2 regions of the Streptomyces vastus genome follow, and region 2 is predicted to be linked to the other one. Evidence: predicted binding sites of a transcription regulator. Region 2 holds the regulator's gene; the other holds the start of a gene.
The links. Region 2 encodes HspR, which represses chaperone genes until heat shock. Its sites were predicted from a motif close to TTGAGNNNNNNNNNCTCAA; they were not measured.
Positions count from the first base shown of each region.

Region 1: a site for HspR is predicted at 8,231-8,249, ahead of dnaK (molecular chaperone DnaK). Genes of this name have one in related genera too.

Region 1 covers NZ_BAAASJ010000115.1:133,498-148,979, reverse strand. The annotation lists gene ABD357_RS36910 (hypothetical protein) at 1-850, shown strand, start outside; gene ABD357_RS36905 (aminotransferase class I/II-fold pyridoxal phosphate-dependent enzyme) at 936-2,171, shown strand; gene ABD357_RS36900 (MBL fold metallo-hydrolase) at 2,168-3,313, shown strand; gene ABD357_RS36895 (DedA family protein) at 3,351-3,965, opposite strand; gene ABD357_RS36890 (MBL fold metallo-hydrolase) at 3,962-4,735, opposite strand; gene ABD357_RS36885 (hypothetical protein) at 4,820-5,245, shown strand; gene ABD357_RS36880 (alkaline phosphatase family protein) at 5,412-7,487, shown strand; gene ABD357_RS36875 (OsmC family protein) at 7,658-8,083, shown strand; gene dnaK (molecular chaperone DnaK) at 8,296-10,188, shown strand; gene ABD357_RS36865 (helix-turn-helix domain-containing protein) at 10,756-11,619, opposite strand; gene ABD357_RS36860 (hypothetical protein) at 11,857-12,276, shown strand; gene ABD357_RS36855 (helix-turn-helix domain-containing protein) at 12,311-13,174, opposite strand; gene ABD357_RS36850 (4a-hydroxytetrahydrobiopterin dehydratase) at 13,399-13,704, shown strand; gene ABD357_RS36845 (class I SAM-dependent methyltransferase) at 13,713-14,453, shown strand; gene ABD357_RS36840 (hypothetical protein) at 14,528-14,902, opposite strand; gene ABD357_RS36835 (hypothetical protein) at 14,899-15,378, opposite strand; gene ABD357_RS36830 (helix-turn-helix transcriptional regulator) at 15,453-15,482, shown strand, end outside.
Region 2 covers NZ_BAAASJ010000033.1:44,393-59,874, forward strand. The annotation lists gene dnaK (molecular chaperone DnaK) at 1-1,034, shown strand, start outside; gene grpE (nucleotide exchange factor GrpE) at 1,031-1,756, shown strand; gene dnaJ (molecular chaperone DnaJ) at 1,832-3,022, shown strand; gene ABD357_RS16720 (heat shock protein transcriptional repressor HspR) at 3,030-3,479, shown strand; gene ABD357_RS16725 (hypothetical protein) at 3,594-4,109, shown strand; gene ABD357_RS16730 (hypothetical protein) at 4,182-4,436, opposite strand; gene ABD357_RS16735 (hypothetical protein) at 4,423-4,551, opposite strand; gene ABD357_RS16740 (helix-turn-helix domain-containing protein) at 4,794-5,246, shown strand; gene ABD357_RS16745 (hypothetical protein) at 5,285-5,653, shown strand; gene ABD357_RS16750 (dihydrofolate reductase family protein) at 5,721-6,293, opposite strand; gene ABD357_RS16755 (sugar ABC transporter substrate-binding protein) at 6,535-7,638, shown strand; gene ABD357_RS16760 (DUF1876 domain-containing protein) at 7,763-8,038, opposite strand; gene ABD357_RS16765 (transglutaminase family protein) at 8,103-8,945, opposite strand; gene ABD357_RS16770 (alpha-E domain-containing protein) at 8,953-9,885, opposite strand; gene ABD357_RS16775 (circularly permuted type 2 ATP-grasp protein) at 10,145-11,689, opposite strand; gene ABD357_RS16780 (DUF397 domain-containing protein) at 11,971-12,153, opposite strand; gene ABD357_RS16785 (helix-turn-helix domain-containing protein) at 12,156-13,046, opposite strand; gene ABD357_RS16790 (ATP-binding protein) at 13,325-13,783, shown strand; gene ABD357_RS16795 (Uma2 family endonuclease) at 13,887-14,546, shown strand; gene ABD357_RS16800 (hypothetical protein) at 14,696-15,001, opposite strand; gene ABD357_RS16805 (SMI1/KNR4 family protein) at 15,098-15,482, opposite strand, start outside.

The DNA of each region.
Region 1 (15,482 bases), on a different contig from region 2:
GGTCGAGGAACGGGCCAGGGTTCCGGGCCAGGAGCAGGCCACCGGTCCGGCCGACGAGTCGGCGGGCGTTCCCGCCGATGAGTCGGCCACAGGCCCGGCCTGGGTTCCGGAGGAGGAGCCGACGGACGCGCCCCCGATTCCGGACGAAGAGCCGTCCGACGAGTTGGCGGAGGATTCGGCCGACCTGTGGGCCGATGAATCGGGCGGTGTGCCGGCGGAGGATGCGGCCGGGCAGCCGACCGAGGATTCGGCCGGTGCGTCGCCCGGGATGCCGGCCGACGACTGGGCCGGGACACCGCCCGATTCATCGGCCGGGGTGTCGCCCGGGGTGTCGGCCGGAGCCTCGGCAACGCACCCGGTCGCCGAGGTCAGCCCTCGCACCGTCGCCCCCGGCGGCACCGTCACCGTCTCCGTGTCCTGCGGAGTGCTCGGCGGGACCGCGCCCAAGAGCATCGACGCCCACTCGCAGGCCTTCGAGCACGGCACCGCCAAGCTGCACCTGGCCAAGGGCAAGGGCAAGGGCGAGGCGGCGGGCCCCGCCTACAGCGGCACCGCCCGGATCGCGCCCGCCGCGAACTTCGAGAAGGGCGGAGCCCACAAGGCCGGCACCTCCGAGTGGAGCGTCGACGGTGCCTGCCCGGCGCCGCCCGGCGGCAAGGAGGCGGAGTGGAGCGCGACGTTCACGGTGTCGCGAGACGGTTCCCACCACCCGCACGGGGTGCGCGCGGGCGCGGGCGGCGCGTTCACCGACTCCCCGGCCGCCCTAGCCGCCGGCGGCGTCCTCGTCGCGGGCGCGCTCGGCGCCGCCGTACACAAGCTGCTGCGCAGGGAGTCATCCGCGAACCGTTGAGTTGATGACGCGTGACGGTGGGTACTCACTGCTCAGAGACACAACCGGCACCGTAGGAACCACGGATCACTGCGCGGAGGCGACCATGCGGCGGACGGATCCGGAAGGGCACGGCCCCGTCCGCTACGGCCCACCGCTTCCCGGCCAGGGGCTGCCGGTCCCACCGGGACTCACCGCCGCCGCGGCCGGTGCGCACACCGAACCCACCGGCGGCGGCCCCCGGCTCCTGGACGCGGCCTGCGCGTACTGGGACCGGCGCGGACTGCCCGCAGAGCGCCACCGCACGGCCGCGGCCCCCGGTGCCCCGGCCCTGCTCCTCGCGCTGACCGCCGCACTCGGCGGCGACGTCCTGGTGCCGCGCCCCTGCGCCGCCTGGTGGCGGCCCACGGCCCGGCTGCTCGGCACCTCCGTGTTCCATGTGGCGACATCCGCCGAGTGCGGCGGGGTCCCCGATCCCTACGCCCTCCTGGAGACCGTGCGCCGGGTGCGCGCCGAGGGCGGCGACCCACGGCTGCTGGTGCTCTCCGTCGCCGACGACCCCACCGCCACCGTCGCCCCGCCCGAAGTGGTCCACGAGACCGTGGAGGCCGCCGCGGGGGAGGGGCTGCACCTGATCAGCGACGAGACCTGGCGCGACACCCTGCACGAGCCGCACGACACGGTCCTGCTGAGCCCCGCCGAGATGCTTCCCGGCCAGGTCACGGTGATGACCGATCTGGCCGGCCCGTTCCTGCCGCCCGGCTGGCCGGCCGCCCTGGCCCGTTTCCCCGACAACGACCTCGGCGTCCGGCTGCGCGACCGTGTCCTCGACGTCCTGACCGCGCTCGGCGCCCGCCTCGCGACACCGGTCGCCGAAGCCGCCGCGTACGCACTCGGCGAGCCCGAGGACATCAGCCTGCGGCTCACCGCGTCCGTACGGCTGCATGCCCGCGTGGCCGCCGCCGCGCACCATGCCGTGGTGACAGGGGGTGCCCTCGCCCGGCCCCCGCAGGCCGGGCGCCATCTGTACGCGGACCTGGGCCCGCTGCGCCCCGCGCTCACCGAGTATGGCGTGGGCGACGCACAGGAACTGGAGGACTTCCTCACCGCCCGCCTCGGCATGCCCGCCCCCGGCGGCCACCGCTTCGGCGACGACCTCGGCGCCCTGCGCGTCCGCCTGACCACCGGCCCGCTCCTCGGAGCAACGGACGAGGAGCGGATGGCGTCTCTCACGTCACCGGAACCTCTGGAATTGCCGCATGTGGAAAGCGCGTTGACTCTGCTGGGATCGGTATTCGACGATCTCCGCGACGACGCCCGGCGATGGGAGTCCCCTCGATGACGCAGCAGTCCGAGTCGACCTCGACGACCACCACGTCCGTGTCTATGGCGGCCTCCTCCTCGTCCACGGGTGCCGATGAGCCGGTGTCCTCCTCCGTGCCCGGTGCCGGAACGGAAACACCACTCGCCCCGCCCCGCCCGCCCGGCGAGCGCCGCCGCTGGCCGCGGTCCTTCGCCGACCGGCTGACGGATCCGCTGCCGGGCCTCAGGGGCTTCGCACGCTTCGCCCGCGAGGGCGCTCTGCGGCCGACACCCGAAGGCCTCGCCGACATCCCCCGGCTGCCGTACGAGCCGGCCCCGCTGCCGCGCGTGGACGCGCAGACCGTCGCCGTCTCCTGGGCCGGGCACGCGAGCTGGGTGATCCGGATCGGCGGGCTCACCGTCCTCACCGACCCGGTCTGGTCCCGCAAAATCCTCGGAACTCCCGCCCGGGTCACGCCCGTTGGCGTGCCCTGGAGCGAACTGCCGCGCGTCGACGCGGTCGTCATCAGCCACAACCACTATGACCACCTGGACGCCCCGACCCTGCGCAGGCTCCCGCGGGACACCCCCGTCTTCGTCCCGGCCGCGCTCGGCGGCTGGTTCCGGCGCCGCCGCTTCACCCGCGTCACCGAACTCGACTGGTGGGAAACGGCGGAACTGCATCCGAGGGGCGGCGCCGCAGGCGCCTCGGCTGAGGGTGGGGGTGGGAGACGGGCGGGCGGAGTCCGCTTCGACTTCGTCCCCGCCCACCACTGGTCCAAGCGCAGCCTCCACGACACCTGCCGCACCCTGTGGGGAGGCTGGATCCTCACGGCACCCGACGGCAGACGCGTCTACTTCGCGGGCGACACGGGCTACGGCCACTGGTTCACCCGCATCGGAGACCGCTACCCCGGCATCGACCTGGCCCTCCTCCCGATCGGCGCATACGAGCCCCGCTGGTGGCTCAGCGACGTCCACTGCGATCCCGAGGAGGCGGTCCGCGCGGCCCAGGACCTCGGGGCCAGACGGATGGCACCGATGCACTGGGCCACGTTCGTACTGTCGGCGGAGCCGGTGCTCGAACCGCTGACACGGGTCCGTGCGGCCTGGGACCAGGCGGGCCTGGCCCGTGAGGACCTGTGGGACCTGCCGGTGGGGGGATCCCGGATCCTGACATGAACAGACGGCACGTGAACGAAGCGTTCAGGCCACGGACTTACGCCATGGACTTACGAAACCTGCGCCACACACTCGGCGCGCCACTGATCACCAGCGTGAGCACCACCGCTGCCACCACACCCTGCCAGGGCTCCTTGAACAGCGAGCCCCCCAGGATCCCGATGAGCTGATACGTCACCGCCCACGCAAGGCAGGCCGGCACATCCCCCCGTACGAACTGCCGCATCGGCATCCGGGCCATCAGACACGCCAGCATCACCGGAATCCGCCCCGCCGGAACCAGCCGCGACACCACCAGCACGGTCACCCCGTGCGCATCGAGCCGCTCCTGTGCCTGTGCGAGCCGGTCCTCCGGGGCGCGATCACGCAGTGCCTGCAGCCACCGTGAGCCGTTCTTCGAGCCCATCCCGCGCTTCCCGAGCCAGTACAGCGCGATGTCACCGAGGAAGGCCGCGACCGACGCCACCGCGAACACCATCAGCAGCGAGAACGGCGCCGTCTGATGGAAGGCCACCACCGCGGCCGAGCTCACCAGCGCGCCCGTGGGCACCACCGGCACCAGCGCCCCGATCAGCACCAGCAGGAACAACGACGGATAGCCGACCGCCTGCTGGGTCGCCTCCGGCGACGTGGCCGCCGCGGACAGGATCACCGCGCGACCTCCGGCCGTACGCTCTCGCCGTGCCCCAATAGATGCACCGCCACCTCGGGCGCCCTCTCGCGCGCCAGGCGCATGAACTCCGGGCCCGGCGCGTGGAATTCATGGGGGCGCACGGCGTCCATGCCGATCGGCCAGTACGTGCCGTAGTGCACCGGGACCGCGCTGCCCGGCAGCAGCCGGACCAGCGCCTCGGCGGCCCGTCCGGCGTCCAGATGCCCCTCCCCGAGATACGGCCCCCAGCCACCGACCGGCAGCAGCGCCACGTCGACGGGACCGACCTCCTTGGCCATCGCCTCGAACAGGCCGGTGTCCCCGGCGAAGTACGTCCGCCCCTCGCCCTCGACGACATAGCCGAGGGCGGGCGCACGATGCGGCCCGAGCGGCAGCCGCCGCCCGTCGTGCCGCGCCGGCACGGCCCGTACGACCAGGTCACCGACCCGCGTCTCATCGCCCGGCGCGACCTCCGTGAGCCGTAGATGGCCGAGCCTGCGCAGCCCGGGCACGGCGCGTGCGGCGCCCCTCGGCACCAGCACCCGGGTGCCCGCGGCGAGCCGCCCCAGGGAGGGAACGTGCAGATGATCGGCGTGCAGATGCGAGACCAGGACCGCGTCCGCGAGCGCCGCCTCGGGCGGGGGCGCGGCCCCGCGGCGCCGGCGTAGATGAGCGAGCCGACGCGCGAACAACGGGTCGGTCAGCAGGCGCACGCCCGAGTCCTCGACCGTGCAGGTCGCGTGACCCCACCAGGTGATCTCCACCGGCACCCCCTTTGCTCCCTTCGCGCGACTCCCCCAGAGCCTACGGGCAGGGGTAGGGTCAGCGGCGAAACCGGAGGTGAGGGGGACACCATGGGAGACACGCGCAGCGCCTCCGGCCTGCTTCGCGTCACGGCCATCGCCAGTCTGACGCCGCTCGAGGAGCTGGACGCGGATCCCTTCCTGGTGGACTCACGCAGCCAGCACGCCATGTGCGCGCGCTGGGCCGCCGAGCGTGGGTACGTCATCACCCGGGAACTCCTTGTACGCGGACTGCGCCCCGACCACTGCGCGCTCTGGGAGGACGTCGAGGCGGGGCGCGTCGATCTGTTCGTCGCGCCCAGCCGCCGGGTGCTGGAGCGGGCGCTCGCCTCGGTCGACGAGTTCACCGCCGAGTGCGCCCGGCGAGGCGTACGCATCGAGACGGTCGGGCACGCGGAACCGGCGTACGACGCGCAGATGAAGGCGCACGTCCATCGCCGGCTGTCGATGCCGACGGCGGGGTACGACGGGCGCTGATCCGCGGGCGTTCACTCCCTGTCCGCAACCGCCCGTGCGCCCTCACCCGTTGTGACAATGTGGGGGACGGACTTCGTCAGCGGGAGCCGGTGGGAGGCAGCGGGAGGTGGGCGTGGGCGACGGGCGATGGCGACGGGTGGGCAGCGCCGTCTTGCGGAGTATCACGGTGTGGGCCGTTTCCACGGTCACCATGCTGGTGCTTGCCGGGATCCTGCCGGACTTCCGGATCCAGTCGGCCGACGGAGAGAGCGCCACCCGTATCACCGTCGCCGCCGCGGTCGGCGCCGGAGGCTTCGGTCTGCTCTCGGCCCTGGTGTGGCCCCTTCTCGTCCGCGCCCTGCTCCTCGTGCCCGCCCTCGTCCTCGGACTGCTCGTCTTCTTCCTCAACGGTTCGCTGCTCCTCGTCGTCCTGCGCTTCAATCCCTCGGGACGGGGTGAGGTCGCCCCGGAGACCGCCGTCGTGGTGGCCGCGGTGATGTCCGCGGTCGCCTCCGCCACCGGCGCGGCCCTCGCGGTCCGGGACGACGACGCGTACCGGAGGAGGCTGTACCGCCTGGCGGACCGCCGTCGCACGGAGGAGTTGGGAGAGGGCGAGCCGTCGACTCCCGGCACCGTCTTCCTCCAGCTCGACGGTGTGGGACATGACGTACTGCTGGACGCGGTCGGCCGGGGCCTGATGCCCACGGTCGCCGCCTGGCTCGGCGGGAGCGCAGGCGAGGACGAGGGCGGGCGCGACAGTGAGCGCGACGGCGAGCGCACAGCCGGGCGCCCCACCCACCGCCTCACCCTCTGGCGCACCGACTGGTCCAGCCAGACCGGTGCCAGCCAGCTCGGCATCCTGCACGGCTCCAACCACGACATCCCCGCCTTCCGCTGGTACGAGAAGGAGAGCGGGGAGGTGATGGTCTGCAACCGGCCCACCAGCGCCGCCGAACTCCAGCGCCGGGCCATTGAGCGCACCGGCGACGGCGGACTGCTCACCCTGGACGGCGCCAGCCGCGGCAACCTCTTCAGCGGCGGCGCCGACCAGCTCGCCCTGGTGCTGTCCGTGGCGGCTCGGCGGGGCAAGGAGAACCGTTCGCGGGCGGGCTACTTCGCGTACTTCAGCGACCCCGCCAACGCCGTCCGTACCGCCATGTCGTTCGTCGCCGACGTCGGCCGCGAGATCGGCGAGTCCACCCGCGCCCGCCTCAGCAGACAGCGCCCCCGCGTCAAACGCGGCGGCCTGTACCCCTTCATCCGCGCCTTCGCGACCGTCGTCGAGCGGGACGTCGTCGTCGCCGCCGTGATCGGCGACATGCTCGCCGGACGCGCCGCGGTCTACGCGGACCTGGTGGCGTACGACGAAGTGGCCCACCACTCGGGCCCGTACAGCCGCGACGCCGAGAAGGTCCTGGGCCGCCTCGACCGCTCGCTGGCCCTGATCGCGAAGGTCGCCGAGCACGCCCCGCGCGCGTACCGCATCGTCGTCCTGTCCGACCACGGCCAGAGCCCCGGCGAGACCTTCCGCGCCCGCTACGGACTCGCCCTCGGCGAACTCGTCAGGGCCGGTTGCGGACTGCCCGTGCCCCGCAAGGCGCAGCGCACGCACAGCGGTGCCGAGGCCAGGGCCGCCGTACGGGCCGCGCTGCACCGGCCCGTCGAGGAGGGCGGCGAACAGCACCGCCCGTCCGGCCGCCGCTCGGAGCCCATCGTGCTGGCGTCCGGCAACCTGGGCCTGGTGTCCTTCCCGGACGTACCGCACCGGATGAGCCGCGAGGAGATCGACGAGCGTCACCCGGCACTGCTGTCCACACTCGCCAACCACCCCGGCATCGGGTTCGTCCTCGTCAGCAGCGAGCGGCACGGCGGCCTCGTCCTCGGCGCGCACGGCGCGGAGATCCCCGTGGATGAGCTGGCGGAAAACCCGGGCCCGCTCGCCGACTTCGGCCCCGCCGCGGCAGCCGCCGTACGCCGCACGCACTCCTTCCCGCACACCGCCGACATCATGGTCAACTCCGCCTACGAGCCCCAGGACGGCGAAGTCCTCGCCTTCGAGGAGCAGATCGGCTCCCACGGCGGACTCGGCGGCGCGCAGGGCGAGGCGTTTCTGATGTCGCCCATCGAGCTCTCGCCTCCCGTCGAGGAGGGGGCGGAACTCGTCGGGGCCGAGCAGGTGCACCGTGTCCTGCGGAGCTGGCTGCGGGAGGCCGCGGGCCCGCAGATTCCGCTGCCGGCCCGCCGCGATCAGCGGGCGGCCTGACGGAAGTCGGGCGGTCCCGCCGGGTGCTTCCCTGCCGTTCAACCGCTCTTGTCCCGATCCTCCGACTGCACCGAGCGCGGATGTGATCGGATGGGCCGGACGGAACCGATCCAGGGACCCATCGAACTCGTTGAACTCATCGAGCTTCGCACTCGTCGAAAGGAAGCATCGTGGCAACCACGCGTACCGCACACACCGTCTGGGAGGGCGAACTGCTCAAGGGCAGCGGCACCGTCACCTTCGACTCCTCGGGCATCGGTTCGCAGCCGGTGTCGTGGCCGTCGCGGGCCGAGGCCGCGAACGGAAAGACCAGCCCGGAGGAGCTGATCGCCGCCGCCCACTCCAGCTGCTTCTCCATGGCCCTGTCGCACAGCCTGAACGGCGCCGGCACTCCGCCCACCCGCCTCGAGACCAGGGCCGACGTCACTTTCCAGCCGGGCGAGGGCATCACCGGCATCCACCTCACCGTGGTGGGCGAGGTGCCGGGCCTGGACGAGGACGGCTTCGCCGCGGCGGCCGAGGACGCCAAGAAGAACTGCCCGGTGAGCCAGGCCCTCACCGGAACCACGATCACGCTGAGGGCCGGGCTGGCCTGACCGCCTGCCCGACCCTCTTACGCACTCTGTACGCACGTTCGTAAGCACTCAGTACGCACCTCGATGCCGCGCCTCCCGAAGGGCGCGGCATCGTCGTTTCCGGGCGCCGCTCCAGGTGCGGCGTACGCGTTTCCGGGGTACCTGGTGTTGACAAGAGCGCACTCAAGTTTTGTGCTGGAGGGCGGGAAGCGCCCGGGTGGAAGGGGACGAAGATGGCACGAGCGGTCGGGATCGATCTCGGTACCACGAACTCCGTGGTGGCCGTCCTGGAGGGCGGTGAGCCCACGGTCGTAGCCAACGCCGAGGGCGCGCGGACGACGCCGTCCGTCGTGGCCTTCGCCAAGAACGGGGAGGTCCTCGTCGGGGAGGTCGCCAAGCGGCAGGCCGTGACGAACGTCGAGCGCACCGCGCGCTCCGTGAAGCGGCACATGGGCGACGCGAGCTGGCGCTTCCCGGAGAAGGGAGACATCGACGGGACCCGTTACCGCGCGCAGGAGCTGTCGGCCCGTGTGCTGCAGAAGCTGAAGCGGGACGCCGAGGCGTATCTCGGCGAGGACGTCACGGACGCCGTGATCACGGTGCCCGCCTATTTCGACGACGCACAGCGGCAGGCCACCAAGGAAGCCGGCGAGATCGCGGGCCTGAAGGTACTGCGGATCATCAACGAGCCGACAGCCGCGGCCCTCGCATACGGGCTCGACCGCGGCGAGGAGCAGACGGTTCTCGTCTTCGACCTGGGCGGCGGCACCTTCGACGTCTCGCTCCTGGAGATCGGCGAGGGCGTCATCGAGGTCAAGGCCACCAACGGCGACACCCATCTCGGCGGCGACGACTGGGACCAGCGGATCGTCGACCACCTCATCAAGCGTTTCAAGGGTTCGTACGGCATCGACCTCGGCAACGACAAGATGGCGATCCAGCGGCTGCGCGAGGGCGCCGAGAAAGCCAAGATCGAGCTGTCCTCCTCCACCGAGACGACCATCAACCTGCCCTACATCACCGCCTCCGCCGAAGGCCCGCTGCACCTCGACGAGAAGCTGACGCGCGCCCAGTTCCAGGAAATGACAAGCGACCTCCTCGACCGCTGCAAGACGCCCTTCGACCAGGCGGTCAAGGACGCGGGCATCAAGCTCTCCGCCGTCGACCACGTCATCCTCGTCGGCGGCTCCACCCGGATGCCCGCGGTGACCGAACTCGTCAAGGAACTCACCGGCAAGGACCCGCACAAGGGCGTCAACCCCGACGAGGTCGTGGCACTCGGCGCCGCCCTCCAGGCGGGCGTCATCCGCGGCGACGTGAAGGACGTGCTGCTCCTCGACGTCACCCCGCTGTCCCTGGGCATCGAGACCAAGGGCGGCATCATGACGAAGCTGATCGAACGCAACACCACGATTCCCACCCGGCGTTCGGAGATCTTCACCACCGCCACGGACAACCAGCCCTCGGTCGGCATCCAGGTCTTCCAGGGCGAGCGCGAGATCGCCGCCTACAACAAGAAGCTCGGCGTCTTCGACCTCACGGGCCTGCCGCCCGCGCCGCGCGGGGTGCCGCAGATCGAGGTCGCGTTCGACATCGACGCCAACGGAATCATGCACGTCTCGGCGAAGGACCTCGCGACGGGCCGCGAGCAGAAGATGACGGTGACCGGCGGCTCGGCCCTCCCCAAGGACGACATCGACCGCATGATGCGCGAGGCGGAACAGTACGCCGACGAGGACCGCAGGCGCCGCGAGGCCGCCGAGACCCGCAACCAGGCCGAGCAACTCGTCTACCAGACCGAGCGTTTCCTCCGCGACAACGAGGAACGGATCCCGGCCGACACCAAGGCGGAGGTGGAGTCCGCGATCACCGAACTCAAGACCCTCCTGGAGGAACGCGAGGGCGCCGACACGGCCGCCCTCCGCTCCGGAGTCGAGAAACTGGCCTCGGTCAGCCAGAAGATGGGCCAGGCCATGTACGCCCAGACCCAGCAGACTCCTCCGCAGGACCAGCAGCCCGGAACCGAACAGCCCACGGCGACGGCCTCGGACGAGGAGGGCGTGGTCGACGCGGAGATCGTGGACGACGAGAGGGAGGGCGGGGACAAGAAGGGCGGCGCCGCATAGATGAATGAGTCCAAGGGATGGCCTGCGGACATACCCCAGGTCCGGGGTCAGAGCCACATGCCTTCGGATCCGGGCAGGACGCGGGCTGTGACGCGCCAGCTCTCGGAGCGTGCGAAGCTGCGTCCGCGTCGGACGGCAGGGCCATGATTCTTCGTCCGGGAGTCGGGCCAGGAGGACGCCGCCGGGGCCCGCGCGGAGGTGAGCGAGGAGCGATGCGACCTCTTGCAGGGTCGGGTCGTCCGCGGGACGTTGGTCGTGTCGGGACAGGGCGACTGTGGTGAACGGCAGATCACGTGCCACCAGTTGCGCGGTGTTGTCCGTCACTCCACCGATCTCGGCGCTGAAAGCAGACGCTGTTCGTCGCCCGGGGAGAGGCTTCGCGGCAGCGGTGCGCGGCCTCGCGCATGCGCGTCGCCCGCAAGGTAGTCGGCGAACGAGTCGTGGAGCGGAACGACGGTCTGATCCCACCACGTCAGGCTGATCAGGCCCCTGTCGTGTGCCGCACCGTGGTGCATGGCGGGGGCCGGGGGCCGGGGGCGAGAAAAGCCGGTGCCCGAGCCCGCCGCCTCAGAAGTCGTCGCGGCGCTTCTCTATGAGCTCTTTGGTGCGCTGGGCCGAGGCCGCGCGGGCCGTCATGTGGTCGAGGACCTCCAGATGCGCGGCCACCTCCCTGCGTGAGTCGAGGTAAAGGGCGCCGGTCAGATACTCGCTGTACACCATGTCGGGCAGCTCCGGCTCCGCGAAGCGGAACAGCGTGAACGGCGCGTACGTCCCCGGATGCGGCCCATCCGCGAACTCCGCGATCTGCAAGGTGATGTGATCGTTCTCGGCGACCACCAGAAGCCGCTCCAGTTGCTCCCGCATCACCTCGCCCCGCATGCACACCGGCCGGAGCAGGACCGTTTGGTCCATGATCACCCACAGTCGGGGCGGATGCTCGCGGGTCAGCAGCTTCTGCCGCTCCAGCCGCAACGACACATGCCGTTCGATCTCGGCGGGCCGGGTCTGCCCCACCGTGCCCGCCTCCAGGACGGCACGCGCGTACTCCTCGGTCTGCAGGAGCCCCGGCACGAAGTGCGGCTCGTACGACCGGATCAGCGAGGCCGCGCCCTCCAGGCTCACATGCAGGCTGAACCAGTCCGGCAGCACGTCGTGGAAACGCTGCCACCAGCCCGGCTGGTTCGCCTCCTCGGCCAGCGCGACGAACGCCGCGATCTCGTCGTCGGGGACCCCGTACGTCGACAGCAGCACCTGTGCGTACGGGATCTTCAGCGCGACCTCGGCCATCTCCATCCGCCGTACGGTCGCGGCCGTGACACGCAGAATCTGGGCCGCCTCGTCCCGCCGCAGCCCGCATTCCTCGCGCAGTTCCTGAAGTCTTCTTCCCAGCACCACCTGACCCACGGTCGGCGCCGGACGCCGTTCACTCACGCCACGCCTCCCCACGCGCCGAGCAACGCAAGAAGTCTGCCACGTCGGCGGGAAACCATCACTGGATCGGGCGCCCGTTCATTACCTCGCGCGTAATCGACCACCGTCCACAGGCCCGGCATGGTGGTCATACCGGGTCCCGGGCCGGCGCACTCCGGCCCGGGACCCGGGTCCACCGGCCCGGCCGGCCCCTGCCCCACCTCACCTCGTCCCGACCTCGACGGAGGCTGATCCGCCATGTCCGCAATCCAGCTCGCCGCCCTGGCCCGCACCCCCGAACCGCACACCATGCTGCGCCGCTTCCTGGCATTCGACGCGGCGGGGACCGGCGCGAACGGCATCGCCTACCTCATCGCACCGGCCCCGCTGGGACGGCTGCTCGGCGTCGACTCGGGTCTGCTGTTCACCCTTGGCCTGTTCCTCACGGCGTACGCAGCGGGCGTCGGCCTCCTCGCCTCGCGACCCCAGCCCCCAGCCCTCCCGGTCCGAGCGGTGATCGAACTCAACCTCGCCTGGACTGCCCTGAGTTCCATCGCACTCGCCGCCTGGCTGTCGCCGACCACCACGGGGGCGGTGTACATACCGGTACAGGCGCTGGTCGTGGCGGGGTTCGCGGGCTTGCAGTACGCGGCACTGCGAGCCGTCCAGAAGAGCTGACCGCGCTGGGTGTGCTGAATGTGCTGAGTGTGCGTCAGGACATCAGCGACTGAAGGTACGTGCCCGTCGCCGGGTCGGCCGGGAGAAGCGTCTCGATGGCCAGCTCGGCGACCGTCACGTCCATCGGCGTGTTGAACGTCGAGATGGACGAGATGAAGGACAGTACGCGCCCGTCGTGCTCGATCTGCATCGGCAGCGCGAAGGCGAACGGCTCCCCAGGCCCCTCGCCGCTCTCCGGGGAGGGGTCTCCCTCTGGGGATGCGTCTGCCTCAGGGGTGGGGTGCGGATACGCCGCCACCTCCTCGTACAGCGCACGCAGCGCATTCGAGCGGCGCAGAGCGATGTCCCGTTCCATCTGGGCCAGCAGGTGGCCGCGCCACGCGCGCAGGTTGCGGATCCTCGGTGCCAGGCCTTCCGGGTGCAGCGTCAGCCGTAGCGCGTTCAGTGGAGGCGCGAGAAGGTGCTCGGGGAGGCCGTCGAACAGCATCGCGATGCCCTGGTTGGCGGCGACGACGTTGTACGTGGCGTCCACGACGAACGCCGGGTAGGGCTCGTAGCCCTGGATCAGCCGCTCCAGGCCCTCCCGCAGCGCGTCCATCGCCGGGTCGTCCAGCGGAGTCTCCGGATAGTGGGGTGCGTAACCGGCGGCCAGGAGAAGGGAGTTGCGCTCCCGTACGGGCACGTCGAGGTGCTCGGCGAGGCGCAGTACCATCTCCTCGCTCGGGCGGGAGCGGCCCGTCTCGATGAAGCTGATGTGCCGCGCCGAGGAACCGGCACGCAGCGCCAGCTCCAGCTGACTCACCCGGCGCTGCTCGCGCCAGCCGCGCAACAGCGGCCCGATCCCACGGTCGGCCGAAGCGGAGGCAGAGGCAGCGGAAGCGGTCGGGGCAGTGGCCATACGAAGACCGTAGACGACGTTGGTCCGGCCGGCCCCGGGCGGCCGTCGAAGTGACGCCAGGGAATGGAGAGGCGGGCGACGCAGGACGCCGGCCCGAACCCGGTCCCGCGGCCGAATCCATCCGCCGCCCGCCCCCTGGGCACCCCCTGACCAGCCCCGGAACCCTCCGCCTGTGGCACGCTGAGAGAACCGGACGTTACGGGACGACGGAACGGAGCACAGCCATGCCCCTCGAACCGCTCTCGCAGAAGGACATCGAGGAACGGCTCGCCGAGTTGCCGGGCTGGTCGCTCGACGGGGACCGGATCGCCCGCTCGTACCGGCTCGGCTCGCACTTCGCGGCGGCCGCGCTGGTGGTGCACATCGCCCGGGTGCAGGACGAGCTGGACCACCACTCCGACCTCACTCTCGGCTACCACTCCGTCTCGCTCACCGTGAACACGCACAGTGTGGGCGGCGCGGTCACCGAGAAGGACTTCGAGCTGGCGCGCCGGGTCGAGGAGCTCGCCTCCGGGCACGGTGCCAGTTGAGCAACCTGGTGTTCGACTACAACGAGGAGGCCGAGCGGTACGACGCCTCCCGTGGCGGCGAGCCCCGTGCCGCCGAGGCCGCGAGCGCCGTACTCGGACTGTTCCCCGAGGGCACCCGCAGCCTCCTCGACCTCGCCTGCGGCACCGGCACGGTGACCCGGCGCCTGGCGGCGGCCGGCCTCGACGTGACGGGAGTCGACGCCGCGAACGGAATGCTGAGCCGGGCCGCCGCTCAGGTGCCCGGCCGCCTCGTACGCGCCGACTGCCGCCAACTCCCTTTCCCCGGCGCCTCGTTCGACGCCGTCTCGGCGATCTGGCTGCTGCATCTGCTGGACGACGCGGCCCTCGTGGTAGCCGAGGCGGCCCGTGTCCTGCGGCCGGGCGGCGTCTTCGTCACCACCGTCGACAAGGCGGCTGCTCACGACGTGGGCAGCGACATCGACGCCGTCATGGCCCCCCGCCCCCGCCGCGCCGCCCGCGACGAGCCCGGCCTGGTGTCGCGCTTCGCCGCCGACAGCGGCCTGATCCCGGCGGCCCGCTCGACCTTCCGGGGCCGCGGCCAGGGCCGCACCCCGGCCCAGGCCGCCGCCGACGTACGCCGCGGCTGGTACACCCTCCTCCGCCCCGGCGCCCCTCTCACCGAACGACTCGCCTCCCGCCTGGAGGAACTCCCACACCAGCATGTCCCGCGCCCGGAACCGGAGTTCAAGCTCAGCTCGTTCCGGAAGCCGGGGCCGCGCGACGTGTGAAGTCCATGACCCAGTTCGTGATCCACGTCCTCTCGCTGTCCACCGAGAATGCCTGCTCCCAGCGGGCGGTGGTCTCAGAGATCCCCGACCACACGAACCGCACCCGCACGTCCTTGCTGATGGGGGAGCATGTCGTCCCCGAAGAACTCGCCCCGATCGTCGGTGAAGTGACCGATCAGCGGCGGGAACAGCTTGCCCGTGCGGCTGGATGACCAGTTCAGCGACCACTCCTTGGTCTCCTGGTCGAACAGTCGCAGCGTCAGCCCCTTCCAGCCCTGGCTCGGCACCGCCATCTCGTCGATGTTGGCGGCCCCGTCGAACAGACTCCAGCAGCGGTGCGTGACGGCGAACTCCTGCCACCCGCTGACCGGGTCGAGGAAGTCCGCCAGTCGGCGATTCCAGACGTCCCACGCGCCGTGGAAGAAGTCGAAGTCGTGCGCGCTGCTCATGAGAGGTCTCCAGTCGTGCCCTCGGGCAGTGAGTCCACGAGGTATCCGTCCAGGTCAGGGGTATCGGGCATGAGCACGTGGCGTACCCAGGCATCGCGTTCGTGCAGGATCGGTGGCAGTTCCCAGACGCAGCCGATCCACGGCAGATCGGGGGTGATGAAGTGCGTCGGGTCGCGGTCCGGGCAGCCGAGGACCGGCTGGCCCGCCGAGGCGCCCCGGAAGTGCAGCACGTTGTCCCACACCCAGCTGTACGCGTTGAGGTACGCGCCATCGTCGCCGCCCCGGTGCAGCACGACGAACGTCGCGGGCGGTGTGCCGTCCGGCTCCGGAAGCAGCTTCGGCAGGATCGCGTACGCCGCCTCCTCGACGTCGGGCGCGATGCCCGCCGGGTCCGCGGTGACGTGGTAACGCTTGATTCGTCGCCCCGCCACCTCGATGGGCGGCGGCACGGTCAGGAGTTTCTCCGCGAAGGCCACAGAAGATGTCATGGCAGGAAGCTAGGCCCGCTCCACTGACACCTTCTGTCAGTGGAGTCTGAGATCGTGACCGGGTGAAATCGGCCCGGCTCGTCTCCATCCTC
Region 2 (15,482 bases):
CCGACCTCCTGGAGCGCTGCAAGACGCCGTTCCACAACGTCATCAAGGACGCCGGCATTCAGCTGAGCGAGATCGACCACGTCGTTCTCGTCGGTGGCTCCACCCGTATGCCCGCCGTCGCAGAGCTGGTCAAGGACCTGACCGCCGGCAAGGACGCCAACAAGGGCGTCAACCCGGACGAGGTCGTCGCCATCGGCGCGGCGCTGCAGGCCGGTGTCCTCAAGGGTGAGGTCAAGGACGTACTGCTCCTCGACGTGACCCCGCTGTCCCTCGGTATCGAGACCAAGGGCGGCATCATGACGAAGCTCATCGAGCGGAACACGACGATCCCGACCAAGCGGTCCGAGATCTTCACCACCGCCGAGGACAACCAGCCGTCCGTGCAGATCCAGGTCTACCAGGGCGAGCGCGAGATCGCGGCGTACAACAAGAAGCTCGGGATGTTCGAGCTGACCGGTCTGCCGCCGGCGCCCCGCGGTGTTCCGCAGATCGAGGTCGCCTTCGACATCGACGCCAACGGCATCATGCACGTGACCGCGAAGGACCTGGGCACGGGCAAGGAGCAGAAGATGACCGTCACCGGCGGCTCCTCGCTGCCGAAGGACGAGGTCGACCGGATGCGCCAGGAGGCCGAGAAGTACGCGGAGGAGGACCACGCCCGCCGCGAGGCCGCCGAGAGCCGCAACCAGGGCGAGCAGCTCGTCTACCAGACGGAGAAGTTCCTCAAGGACAATGAGGACAAGGTCCCCGGCGAGGTCAAGACCGAGGTCGAGACCGCAGTCGAGGAGCTGAAGACCGCGCTCAAGGGCGAGGACACCGCCGAGATCCGTACGGCCACCGAGAAGGTCGCCGCGGTCTCGCAGAAGGTGGGCCAGGCGATGTACGCCGATGCTCAGGGCGCGCAGGCCGCGGGCGGTCCGGAGGGTCCGGGCGGTCCTCAGGATGCCGCCGACGGTGGCGCGCAGGCCAAGGCCGACGACGACGTCGTCGACGCCGAGATCGTCGACGAGGACCGGAAGGACGGTGCCGCGTGACGGAGGAGACCCCGGGCTTCGACGAGCAGCAGCCGCAGCAGCCTCAACAGCCGCAGCAGGCTCAGCCTCAGCAGCAGCCCGACGTCCCTTCCGGCGCCACCCCTGATGACGCGGAGCCGAAGGCCGCCCCTCAGGAGGGGGCGGCCCCGGCCGGGGACGCGGCAGCAGCCCAGCAGGCAGCACAGCAGACGGCGGCCCTGACGGCGCAGCTGGACCAGGTGCGTACGGCGCTCGGTGAGCGCACGGCGGACCTCCAGCGGCTCCAGGCCGAGTACCAGAACTACCGCCGCCGGGTCGAGCGGGACCGGATCCAGGTCAAGGAGATCGCCATCGCGAACCTCCTGACCGAGCTCCTGCCCGTACTCGACGACATCGGCCGCGCGCGGGATCACGGCGAACTGGTCGGCGGCTTCAAGTCGGTGGCCGAGTCGCTGGAGACCGTCGCGGCGAAGCTGGGCCTCCAGCAGTTCGGCAAGGAGGGCGAGCCCTTCGACCCGACGATCCACGAGGCCCTGATGCACAGTTACGCGCCGGACGTCACGGAGACGACGTGCGTGGCGATTCTGCAGCCGGGGTATCGCTTCGGCGAGCGCACCATCCGCCCCGCGCGGGTGGCGGTGGCCGAACCGCAGCCGGGCGCGCAGACCGTCAAGGCCGACGAGGCGGATTCGTCGCAGTCGCCGGCCGACGACAAGGAGAACGGTGGCCCGGACGAGGGCTGACTTCGGCGACGTACGGGGCGTACGAATGAACGTACGGACCGTACGGCGCGTGAGAAGGAAGGAGGGACGTCGAGGATGAGCACGAAGGACTTCATCGAGAAGGACTATTACAAGGTCCTCGGCGTCCCCAAGGACGCCACCGAGGCCGAGATCAAGAAGGCGTACCGCAAGCTCGCCCGGGAGTACCACCCGGACGCCAACAAGGGGAACGCCAAGGCGGAGGAGCGCTTCAAGGAGATCTCCGAGGCGAACGACATCCTCGGCGACCCCAAGAAGCGCAAGGAGTACGACGAGGCGCGCACCCTCTTCGGCAACGGCGGCTTCAGGCCGGGGCCCGGCGCCGGCGGCAGTGGCACCTTCAACTTCGACCTGGGCGACCTCTTCGGAGGCGCACCCGGCCAGGGCGGGGCGGGCGGTGCCGGCGGCGGCTTCGGCGGTGGGCTCGGTGACGTCTTCGGGGGCCTGTTCAACCGGGGCAGCTCGGGTACTACGCGCGTACAGCCCAGGCGCGGCCAGGACATCGAGTCCGAGGTCACCCTCAGCTTCACCGAGGCGATCGAGGGCGCGACGGTCCCCCTCAGGATGTCCTCGCAGTCGCCCTGCAAGGCTTGCTCGGGCACCGGCGACGCGAACGGCACACCGCGCGTGTGCCCGACGTGCGTCGGCACGGGGCAGGTGGCGCGCGGTTCGGGCGGCGGTTTCTCGCTCACCGACCCGTGCCCCGACTGCAAGGGCCGCGGTCTGATGGCGGAGACCCCCTGCGAGATCTGCAAGGGCAGCGGCCGGGCCAAGTCGTCGCGCACGATGCAGGTCCGGATCCCCGCGGGCGTCAGCGACGGCCAGCGGATCCGGCTGCGCGGCAAGGGCGCTCCGGGTGAACGGGGCGGTCCGGCGGGCGACCTGTACGTCGTCGTGCATGTGGGCGCCCACCCGGTCTTCGGCCGCAAGGGCGACAATCTCACGGTGACGGTCCCGGTGACGTTCGCCGAGGCGGCGCTGGGCGGGGAGGTCCGGGTGCCGACTCTGGGCGGGCCGCCGGTCACCCTGAAACTGCCGCCGGGCACGCCCAACGGGCGGACGATGCGCGCCCGCGGCAAGGGCGCGGTCCGCAAGGACGGCACCCGCGGGGACCTGCTGGTCACCGTCGAGGTCGCGGTTCCCAAGGATGTGTTGGGCAAGGCGCGTGACGCGCTCGAGGCGTACCGCGAGGCGACCGCGGGTGAGGACCCGCGGGCCGAGCTGTTCCAGGCGGCGAAGGGAGCATGAGGACACCATGGATGGCCGTCGACGCAACCCGTACGAGCTGACCGAGGAAACTCCGGTGTACGTCATCTCGGTGGCGGCCCAGCTCTCCGGTCTGCACCCCCAGACCCTGCGCCAGTACGACCGTCTCGGCCTGGTCTCCCCCGACCGCACAGCCGGGCGGGGCCGGCGCTACTCGGCCCGCGACATCGAACTGCTGCGCACGGTCCAGCAGTTGTCGCAGGACGAGGGCATCAACCTGGCCGGTATCAAGCGCATCATCGAACTGGAGAACCAGGTCGCCGCCCTGCAGTCCCGCGTAGCGGAACTGCAAGCGGCCCTGGACGGCGCCGCCGCAGCGATGCAGCAACGCGAGGCCGCGGTCCACGCCTCGTACCGCCGCGACCTGGTCCCGTACCAGGACGTCCAGCAGACGAGCGCGCTGGTGGTCTGGCGCCCGAAGCGCCAGCAGTCGGACTAGGGACGGCACAACAGCGTGAAGGGGCCCGGAGGCTCGCCTGAGCCTCCGGGCCCCTTCACGTGCTGGGACCATCTACGAGATCTACTGGATTCACCGGGGGAATGGAGCTTTCCCATGGCCATGGTGGGGCTGTTCTGGATCGCCGAGGGCGATGTGTATGTGGGGGCGAAGCCGTCCGGGCTTGCCTCCGGGGTGCGGCTGACGCCGGAAGGGGTCGTGGTCCTCGGCGAGCGTCAGTCGGGCCTGTGGCCGTGGGAGGACGTCCGCGCGCTGACCGTCGGGGACGTTCCGGTGAAGTCCCTCAAACACCAGGTGGGCGTGCTGGTGGAGATGGCACTGACGGTGGTCGGCCTGGGAGGCTCGGACCGGCCGCACGCGATGACGGTATCCATCGAAACGGCCGACAAGGACGCCGAGTTGACGGCGTACGCGGCGGCGTCCGGCTACTCCCAGGAGGAGTACGACCTCTCGCTGGCGCTCCTGTCCCATCTGACTGCGGGCGAGGCCACGCTGCGGGCGACATTGGCCGCCATGGCCCAGTGGGGGCGGGCCCGGGAGGACGGGTCGCCTCGGGCGGCGGACCGGGAGGGGTTGCTGCGGGAGTGGATTGAGGTGAGTCGACTTCCGTAAGTGGCCTGAGCGGTCCGACCACGGGAAGAAGTCGGGGAGTTGAACCCGCCGGCTCCTTCCCGCATCGCGGGCCTACCGCCCCGCCGCCTGCCAAAGCGTCACCGCCAGGGCGACGCATGACGTGAGGGCTGCCAGGGACGGCAGGGGCCAGCGGGCGCGTTCCAGGGCCTCGAGGCGGGTTTCGTGTTCGTCGAGGGTCTTGTCGGTCTGGTCGGCGCGCTGGAGGAGGAGGGCCAGGTCGCCACGGGTGGTGGCGAAGCCGACGTCCACCGAGCGGCGCAGGCGTTCCAGCTCCAGTGCGACTTCGTCGGCCTCAGTCGTCGTCATGGTCGGCCTCCGTCCCGGCGTCCTCGCGCAGCAGCCGGTCCGTACGAAACGTTCTGCGCGTGGCATCGGTCATCGTGGCGCTCCTCTCTCCTCTGCTTTCTCCGCTCTTCTTCACCCCGAGTGTGGGAACATATGTTCGATGACGGGGAGCGAGCGAATAGACTTGCATGGTGCGAGCGCGTACGCAAGTGACTACCCTCCGTGGAGGTGGGCGCGATGGTGACGCTCCAGGCCCTACGCCAACTGCCGCTGACGTCACGGCGGTTGCCGAATCTCCACAGTTACGCGCGAGCGCGCACACACCTTGGTGCGAGTGCGATCGGTACGTTGTCCGCGCGACGAGGGGAGAGCGGACATATGCGTTCCAGCTCACGGGCCGATGCCCACACAGATCGCAAATACCGGGCCGAGGGGCTCGACGAGTTCGCCGGCTGGATCGAGGAGCTGCTGCGCGGCCATGGCTACGACATCGACAGCCCGCGTGGGGGCGGTCGTTCGAAGCTCGCCGACGATGCCGGGGTGCATCGGGCCGCCGTGAGCAGGCTGTTGCAGCGTCAGTCCATGCCCGACCTGGAGACGATGCGGCGTATCGCGGCCGTACTCGGCGTGCCGCTGCGCGAGATGCTCATCCGCTCGGGCCGGCTGACGGAGGACGACCTGCCGGTCGTCGCGGGCGCCGGACACCCCGCGGCCGGGGACGGCCATACGGCGCTGAGTCCCGAGGAGGCGGCTCGCAGGATGGGTGTTCCGCCCGAACTGCGGGAGCTGTTCGCCAAGGTGGCGAGGCAGTTCCTGCCGGAGGGCGGTTGACGCGAGGGAGCAGCGCGAGGGAGTCGAGGGAGTGCGGCATGGGGAATCCGGGCGGCGGCGGCCGGGGTGACGAGGCGGAACGCGTCTCCAGGCTGGTGGGTGAACTGCTCATCGGACTCGGCGAGAAGGTCCGGGCGGCCGGACCGGAGGGCGTGCGCGTGCTCACCGAGGAGGAGCTGCAACGGCAGCAGCTGAACTGGTTCCGCGCCGGCTGGCACGAGCACGCCCGCGCGACCGAACCGCCGGGCGCCGACGCCCGCACCGAGTCCAGCCCCAACTCCCGTACCGACGACGGCGTCCGACGCCAGCACCCCGACAGCGAGCACTTCCCGGTCCCGCCGGCCCGCCTCCTCCGCTTCCCGGAACGCCCGCCGGACGAAGGACACGACGGACACGGCTGGGACTGACTCAGGAGGCCCGCGCCCGCGGCGGAGCCGCACGTCGATACAGCATCACCGTTCTCCAGCGGAGCGCTCAGGCGCCGGACCGCTCGTAGTGCAGGAGTACGACGCCGTTGCCGAAGGTGTGGGTCCCGGCGAGGCGCAGGTGGGTGGTGGCGTCCGACTCCGGGAAGAGGGGGCGTCCGCGGCCCAGGATGACCGGGGTGACGTAGAGCCAGTACTCGTCGATCAGGTCGTGGCGGCGGAACTCCGCCGCGAGTTCCGCGCCGCCGACTCCGAGGTCGCCGCCGGGCTGCTCCTTGAGGGCCCTGACCTCCTCGGGTACGACTTCCGGCACGACGGTCGTGTTCCAGTCGGCGGGACCCGGCTCCAGGGTGCGGGAGTACACGATCTTCGGCATGTCCCGATAGATGGCCGCGAACTCGCGCTCGGGCTCCGTGGCCGAGGGGTCCTCGTCGGCGGTCGGCCAGTAGCCGACCATCAGCTCGTGCATGACCCGCCCGTTCAGGAAGCCGCCCATCGGCTTGATGCGCTCGTTGTGGTGGCGGTGCACCTCTTCGTCGACCAGATGCCAGTCGAGCTCGCCGTTCGGGCCCGCGAAGAAGCCGTCGAGGGACACGGACATACCCAACGTGATCTTGCGCATCAGAATCTCCCGGGACTCGCGGTCGGTGAACTGCCGATGGCCAGGCCATCACGCATGCTCCACCTCCGCCCGCCGGTCCTCCAGATCTTCACCTCTGTGTCTTCACAACAGCCACGCAGAGTGCTGTTGTGATCTCGTTAGCCAGAATTCCTTGACGCATTTGACACTCCCGCGTTGCCTTTTGTCACCTGGGTCGCAAAACTGCGGTCTCGTTCGGAAGGCACCAGAAGTGATCAGCCGTATGCGTCGTATCGCCATATCCCTGGCCGTGTCCACCATGACTCTCTCGCTCGCCTCATGTGGTGTGCTCGAGGACAGCGCTGAGGGCGGATCGGCGAAGCCGACCAAGGGCGACGACATCACGGTGGGTCTGCTGCTGCCGGAGAAGGCGAACCAGCGCTACGAGAAGTTCGACCACCCCATCATCAAGAAGAAGGTCGACGAGCTGACCAACGGCAAGGGCACGGTCGTATACGCCAATGCCGAACAGGACGCCGACGAGCAGAAGAAGCAGCTCCAGCGGATGGTCGACGACAAGGTCGACGTGGTGCTCCTGGACGCGGTGGACGCCAAGGACATCGCTGACGGCGTACAGAAGGCGAAGGACGCGGACATCCCCGTCATCGCGTACGACCGGCTGGCCGAGGGCCCCATCGACGCGTACATCTCCTTCGACAACCAGCAGGTCGGGGAGGTACAGGGCCGGGCGCTCGCCGAGGTCCTGGACGGCGGCAGGTCCGAGAAGATCGTCATGATGAACGGTGCGGTCACCGACCCGAACGCGGCCCAGTTCAAGAAGGCCGCCCTCGCCGAACTCAGCAGCAAGGTGACCATCGCCAAGCAGTACGACACCAAGGACTGGAAGCCGTCGAACGCGCGGGCCAACATGATGGCCGCGATCTCCTCCATCGGCGCCGAGAACATCGACGGGGTCTACTCCGCCAACGACGGCATGGCGGGCGGCATCGTCTCCGCGCTCAAGGCGGCCGGCGTGACCGACCTGCCGCCGATCACCGGCCAGGACGCGGAACTCGAGGCGGTGCAGCGCATCGTCTCCGGCGAGCAGTACATGAGCGTGTACAAGCCCTACCCCGAAGAGGCCGAGACCGCCGCAGAGCTGGCCGTGGCCGTGGCCCACGGCTGGGGCATCGAGTTCGACGCCCTCACCCGCGCCAAGGTGGACAGCCCGACGACGGAGAACGTCCCGGCCCACCTCGTCCTCGTCTCCCCCCTGACGAAGGACAACATCCAGGACACGGTCATCGACGACGGCATCTACAAGGTCTCGGACATCTGCACCTCGAAGTACGAGGCGGCTTGCAAGGAGCTCGGCCTGAAGAAGTAGGAGCTCGGCCTGAAGAAGTAGGAGCTCGGCCTGAAGAAGTTGGGCCCCGGCTTTCGAGCAGGAGACGGGGGCGGGAGCCGGATGGTCCCGCCCTCACCGGGACGGCATCGCAACCGTCCCCACGTCACGCGTTCAGCGGATGTGACGTCCGGCCCGAGGCCTCGTCTATTTCGTCGTGGGCCTTGGTCAGGAGTTTCATGGCCAGTTCGTTCAGGGCCCTGGCTCCTGCCACCTCTTCGCCCACCCTCGGCTGGTTGGAGTCGGAGGGGTGGCGTTTGGCGTAGCCGTGGGCTCGTACCTCGCTTCCATCACGGAGCCGTACGAGGGCGGCGGCGCGGGTGCGGTGGTCGTCCTCCTCGAATTCCAGCTCCACGTGCCATCCGACAGCCGTGTGCGTCATCGCGATCACCTCCGGAGACGGCCGGCTACTGGTACCACCATCAGGATCCGCCCGCCTGCCCCTCTTACGCCACCCGCGTGAACTCCACCGTCACCTCCGGTGGCCCTCCGGCCACTCCCCGGTACACCCCCTTGTGCGGGGTGACGTCGTCGTAGTCGCGGCCCCGGCCGACGACCACGTGGGACTCGTCGACGCGGACGCGGTTGGTGGGGTCGTAGCCGGTCCAGTCGCCCGCCCAGTACTCGACCCAGGCGTGGCTCTGGCCTTCGACGGGGCGGTGGAGCTCCGCCTCGCGGTCGGGGTGGAGGTAGCCGGAGACATAGCGGGTGGGCAGACCGAGGGCACGCAGCAGCCCCGCCGTCAGGTGCGCGATGTCCTGGCAGACGCCCGCGCCCTGTTCCCAGGCCTCGGCGGCAGCGGTGTTCACGCCGGTGGAGCCGGGGATGTACCTGACGTGGTCGGCGACCATGGACGACACCGCCACCGCCGTCTCGTGCGGGTCGAGGCCGGCCGCGGCCGTGCGGGCCCGCTCGACGAGTGCGTCGGGCATGGTCGTACGGGATGTCGGCGCCGCGTACTCCAACAGGCGGGAGTTCGCGACCAGTTCGGCCACCTCCGCCCAGGTCGGGGCCGCCTGGAGCCCGCCCGGCGGGGCCGTCTCGACCAGGCTCACCGCCGTGATCATCAGGTCCGCGTGCGGTTCCATCAGGTCGAAGCCGGTGACCTGGGTGCCCCAGTAGTCCCAGTACGACCAGGTCGGGGTGGAGGGGTTCACGAGTACGCGGGCGTCCAGCGTGGTCTGGCCCGGGAGCGTCAGCGGCGTCATGCGGACCTCGTTGTGGGAGGAGACCGCGGCCTGGGCGTACGACACCTTCGTGGTGTGCCGGATGCGGAGTCTGCGCGTCATGGCGTACTCACGCTCCTTCCTGGGCCCACTCGACGGGCCCCTGGTACGGGAAGAACTTCTCCGCGACCGCCTCGGCGGAAGCCATGCAGGACGTCTGCAACTCCCGGAGCAGGGACGGGAGTACGTCTTCGAGAGCTGTTGAGTCCTGGTACTCCAGCCGCGTGCGCATCCGGCCTATCGGGCGGCGCGCCGGATCCTGGCGCGGGCGCCCCAGCGCGGCCAGGCACTCCTCCGCCGTGGTCAGAGCGTGCAGCACCGAACGCGGGAACTCCCGGTCCATGATGAGGAATTCGGCCACGCGGGCCGTGTCCCCGAAGCCGCCGTACACCCGCGCGTACGCCTCGTCCGCCCCGCTCGCGCTCAGCAGCGTCGGCCAGTCCGGCGCGTGCGGAGCGTCCAGGACGCGTACGGACAGCAGCCGTACGGTCATGTCCACCCGTTCCAGGCTCCGGCCGAGGACCACGAAACGCCAGCTGTCGTCGCGGCTCATCGTCGAGTCGGCCAGGCCGAAGAAGAGCGCGGCCCGGCGGCGTACGAGTTCGAGATAGGCGTACGGGCCGGTGCGGCGGGCCGCCATGCGCTGGTCGGCGAGGGCGTGCCAGGTGGAGTTGAGGCACTCCCACATCTCCGAGGAGACCGCCTCGCGGGCGCTGCGGGCATTGAGGCGGGCGGCGCCCAGCGCTCCCTCGATGGAGCAGGTCGAGCGGGCGTCGAATGCCAGCTGGTCCAGTACCTGCTGCATGTCCACGCGCGTGTCGCCCGCGTCGACGCCGAGGATCGCGTACAGCGAGCGGCAGGCCACGTCCTCGTCCCGCCAGGGGTCCTCCAGCAGCCGGTGCAGATACGCGTCGAGGATGCGGGCTGTGGCGTCCGCCCGCTCGACGTACCGGCCCGTCCAGGTCAGCGCTTCGGCGATGCGGGAGAGGATCACGTCGTTCACCGTGAACCTCCATGGCGAACGACCGCCCACGAGACGCCTGGCACGATCTCCGGCGTGCTGAGCGAGAGCCAAGCCAGCACAGCAACTCCTTTACTTGCAGTACCAAACCGGGCTGGTTCCAACCCGGCTGGTGTTGATCGTGTAGGACCTGCTGGTCCGCAGGGCCGCAGGCGACGTGAGCCAGGAATCCCCTTGCCTTCAGCTTGGGGAGGGTTCAAGGCCGTACCTCCTCGATCAGTGGTCGCTCCATGGGGAGTCGTCACTGTTGCTGCGCCCCTTCCTTTGCGAGGGGGCGTTCACCCTCCGGGCCGAGCTGACGCGGGGCGACGTCCGGTACGGCGCCGGGCTCCTCCGGAAGCGGCCCGCCCGCCGGACCCTCCGCGAGCACCCAGGTGTCCTTGGAGCCGCCGCCCTGGCTGGAGTTGACGATGAGGTTGCCCTCCTGGAGCGCTACCCGGGTCAGGCCTCCGGGCAGTACCCACACCTCACTGCCGTCGTTCACGGCGAAAGGCCGCAGATCGATGTGGCGCGGCGCCATCCGGTCGCCCGCGAGGGTGGGCGAGGTGGACAGGGCGACGGGACGCTGGGCGATCCAGCCGCGCGGATCGGCGATGACCTCTTTGCGTACGCGATCCAGCGTGGCCTTGTCCGCGTGCGGACCGATCACGATGCCCTGCCCGCCCGCCCCGTCGACCGGCTTCACGACCAGCTGGTCGAGCTGGTCGAGTACGGCCTCCAACTGCCCTGGTTCCTCGGGGCGAAACGATTCGACATTGGGGATGACCGGTTCCTCGGCGAGGTAGTACCGGATGAGATCGGGGACGTACGTATAGAGCAGCTTGTCGTCCGCGATGCCGTTGCCCACGGCGTTCGCAAGCGTGATGTTCCCCGCCTGGGCCGCGCTCATGATGCCCGGGCAGCCGATCACCGAGTCGGGGCGGAAGTGGAGCGGGTCGAGGAAGTCGTCGTCGAGCCGCCGGTATACGACATGGACCGGCATCTCGCCGCGCGTCGTCCGCATCCAGACGCGGTTTCCGCGGCACACGAGATCGTGACCCTCGACGAGTTGCACGCCCATCAGCCGGGCCAGCAGGGCGTGCTCGAAGTAGGCGGCGTTGCTCGGGCCGGGCGTGAGGACGACGACACGCGGGTCGCCGACCCCGTCGGGCGCCGCCGCGCGCAGCGCCGCGAACAGGCGCTGCCCGTAGCCGTCGACCGGGCACACATGCTGCTCGGCGAAGAGGGAGGGGAAGATCCGGGTCATCGCGCGCCGGTTCTCGATGACGTACGAGACCCCGGACGGCACCCGTACGTTGTCTTCCAGGACGCGGAAGTCGCCGGCCTCGTCGCGTACGAGATCGATGCCGGCGACATGGATGCGTACCCCGCCCGGCGGCTCCACGCCGTGCGCGGCTCTGTGGAAGTGCCCGGAGTTGAGGAGGAGTCTCCAGGGCACCACCCCGTCCTCGAAGGCCCGGCACGCCCCGTACGCGTCGGCGAGGTAGGCCTCAAGGGCCCTGACCCGTTGTGCGACCCCGCGCTGGATCAGATCCCATTCGAGGGCGTCGAGGACCCGGGGCACCAGGTCCAGCGGCCAGGGTCTTTCCTCGCCCGCGAAGGCGTAGGTCACGCCGCGGTCCGTGAACGCGCGGGCCATCTGGTCGGCCTTGAACCGGAGTTCGGCCGGTTCCATCGGTTGAAGTGCTGCCAGCACCGGCTCATAGGCGGTCCTGACCTCACCCGGCCGCTCAAACATCTCGTCCCACGCGTCGGCCAACGCGTATGCGTCAAATATGTCCGCCATGGCCTGACGGTAGGTGCGGCAGGTAACGGGGTGATCACTTGGTGATTTCGGGCAGCTCACGGGAGTGATCGCGGGGCGTGGGGTAGGCGCGGGGACGTGACGGATGGGGAGTGCCCGGCCGGGCCGACGGTGCCGTTCGGAATCTCATGGAAAGTGGGGCCCACTGCGCTGACGGCTGTAGGGACCCGTAATAAGCACATCTATAACAGGTCCACTCCTCATTGAAGTCTTAAGTGCTGCACCCCCGCCTACGGTCGCGAGTTCATTCCGGCGACACCCCATCAAGTAGCGCTTCGCCGGAGGTTGTCGAGCAGAGCGGCGAGGCCCTGCGGGGCGGTGGTGAGTACGGTGCCGGGGTCGTCGCTCTCGCGGAGGCGGATCGTTCCGTCGGAGGAGGTGGCGAGGTATATGCAGTTCGCTTGGTCCTCGCTGAACGACGACTTCTGCCAGGCCGGTTCGTGCATGATCAGGCCTCCTGAAGGCTGTAGAGCAGGTGTTGCACCAGGGTCAGGGAATCGCGCGACTCGTGTGCAACCGCGGGTACCGCGGGGTCCAGAGGCGGCAGGGATGCCGAGCGAAGACGGTCGAAACGCGCCTGGTACTTCACGAGCGCCTCGCTTTCATGGATGTAGAGCGAGCCCGCCGGGTTCTCGACGAGGACCGTCTGCAGGGCCGACTTGTGGGATTCGGTGAGCAGAAACGGGGTGCTGAAGGCCGGCAGCCCCTCGGCCGTGAAAGGCAGCACCTGGATCGTGACGTTCGGCAGTTCCGCCATGCGAATCAGATGCAGCAGCTGCCTGCGCATGACAGTCGCGCCGCCGAACCGTACGTGCAGGGCAGCCTCGTGGATCACGGCGTGCAGGGAGGGGGGTTCCGCCTGTAGCAGGACCTGTTGCCGGTTCATGCGGAACTGAACCGCCTTGTCCAAGTCCTCGTGCGGGCGCTCGCTGGACCGGAAGATGGAGCGCGTGTACTCCTGCGTCTGCAGGATGCCCGGGATGAACAGGGACTCGTACGAGAAGAGAGCGTCGGCCGCCGCTTCGAGTTCCGCCAGATCCAGAACGGGTTGACTCAGCGTGCGGCGGTACTCGGTCCACCAACCCTTCCCGTTGTCCTCACTCATCGCGACCAAGGCCTCGATCAAGGGTTCCCGTGTGCACCCATATGCGTGGCAAAGGGTACGCAGCTTGTCCGTCGGGATTGCCGTCCGGCCTGCCTCGACGTGCCCGAGGTGAGCGCGGCCCATGCCGATGAACTCCCCGCCCTCCGTCACGGAGTGGCCGGACTCCTCGCGCAGCTTGCGCAACTCTGCGCCGAGGCGCCGCTGTCGCTCTGTCGTGCTGGTGCGAAGTGCCAACGTGGTTCCTTTTCCGGTGGGTTGGCGCCAGTCTGCCCCGCTCGGGCTGTGTGGTCCACCGCTATCCAGCGAATAGGTTGCACGCGGTAACCCGTATTCGCTACTTTGAGTGCGGTGGTGGCGACGCTCCGAAATCGTAGCCGGAGTCGTTCAACTCCCCCTGCCCACCGGCGAAAGCGCATCCGAACCGCCATCCAGTCGGACCCGGACACTGCCATCGCGGGCTCCAACGTCTCCCGCCAATCCACCCGCACCCTTCCGACAGGAGCCGATGTCCCATGGATGCCGCCCGCCGGGCGCCGCACAGGCCCGTCCAACTCTCGTACGACTACAGCCTCTTCGCCCCCGCCGATATCACTGACCCCAAGGTCTGCCGCGACTTCGTACGCGCGGTCCTCCTCACCCTCGACCGCGAACCCCTCGTCCTGCCGGCCACCCTCTGCACCTCGGAGCTGGTCACCAACGTTCATCTGCACACGAAGGGCACCACGATGCTCCGTGTCCAGCTCACACCGGCCCGGCTCCGGGTGAGCGTGTACGACGAGAGCCACGACGCCCCAGTCGCGCCCGCAGCCGGGGCGACTGCCTGCTGGGGCAGAGGCCTCGCCCTCGTTGCCGGGGTTGCGGAGGCGTGGGGCGTAGCGACGGACCGGGCGGGTCGGTACGCGAAGGGCGTTTGGTTCGAGCTGGGGGAGGCGGCAGCTGGCGGCCCGAGCCATCCTCACCGCATCGGGTGACGCAGGGGCCTTTCCCCTGGCCGCCCCCATCGCCGTACCTACCGTGATCGCGTTGCTTGTGCCTCTAGTACGCCAAGCCCACACTTGAGGAGGAGGTGCCGCCATGACCGCTCTTGCGCACGAGAGGCCCGAGACCATGCCTGAGATCAGGACCGAGTCCGTGTCCCCCGCCGAGAACGGCCCCGAACTGGACGAGGTCCTGTGGCAGGCATGGAAGGCCATGGAACTCCCCGAGGGCTACCGCGCTGAGATCATCGAGGGAGCCATCGAGGTGTCGCCCACCGCCCGCCGTTCGCACGGCCTGATCACCAACCGTGTGCGAAGGGCCCTGGACAGGTTCCTGGACGGCGGCGAGTACGCCTGTCACCAGGATGTGAATGTGATCTACAAGCGCAAGGCATGGATTCCGGATGCCTTCGTCGCGCCGGAGGACACCGAGCAGTGCGGTGACGAGGACGACCTCGGAGTCACGGCCGAGTCCGTGTGCCTGATCGTCGAAGTCGTCTCGCCGGGCAGCCGCAACCGAGACCGGGACCGAGTGCGGAAGCGCCGGGAGTACGCCCGCGCCGGCATCCCCGTCTACGTCCTCATCGACGACTTCGATGACCAGGGCTCCGTCACCTTGTTCACCGGGCCACGCCCCGACAAGGCCGACTGGGACGACATCCACCGCGTCCTCTACGGCACCGAAGTAACCATTCCCGAGGGTCCTGCCAAGGGCTTCGTGATCGGCGTGGCGATCACTGGACCCAGGCGGGGCTGAGAGGGTCGGGCAGTCGATGGAGGCGTACGGCGTGATCCACCCATGGCCGAGATCGTGGTGATGTCAGATCCGAGGATTGCCGCGATAGCCGTCGTGGACTGCGGAGAGTGGCTGCTCGATGTGCGCCTCAGCGCTCTCCAAGGAAAGCTTCATTTGAAGCGCTTGCGAGCGTGCGGTCTTTCAGGCGCCTTGGAAGCGCATGTCATTGGCCCTGCCTCGCCGAGGAACTTCTGGATCCGGTGCGGAGTGGCCCGCTCGGCCATCGTCCAGCCGTTCTTGCAGCCCAGGTCCGACAGCAGCCCCTCGATGAGATCGGCGAACACCTCCCGCGACTCTGGCCGGGCGAACAGATGCCCCAACCCGCCCGTCAAAGCGCCCAGTTCCTCCGCCCAGTCCCCGACGCGCTCCACACTCACATTCATCAGCATGACCGGACAACGGTCAGCACCGACCACCAGTCACATGATCTGAGGCTGTAGTACTGGGGCCGGTGAGCCGGACGGGGGAAATTGGGTGCTTGAGATGGCAAAGGATCCCGTACGGACATCGATTCAGAACTCTTCAGCGTCTCGCCAATCTAGGAAACCCTTGCTGTCAACGTAAGGGTGCCACTCACCCCAGATTTCGAAGCGTCCGGCGTGCAAGGCGTTCACGGTGGCTTCCAAGAGATGAGCTAGCGACATGAATGCTGAGTTATCGTCGAAGGAAGCGCCACTGTCCACTCCGAACTTACCGACTCTACCAAGGGTTTCACCCTCCGTCTGGCTGAGGAAGAGCAGGTCACCGCCCTCGTTGTAGCAGAAGGGGATCCAGCCGGGGCTCCAAAACGGATGTTCGCCTGGCATCAGGGCGGGAAATTGGTTCGGGCGTTCACGATGTCGTTCTCGGAGCTCTTTAGCCCGACGCTCATCCGCCTTCACCATTTCTTTGTATTCG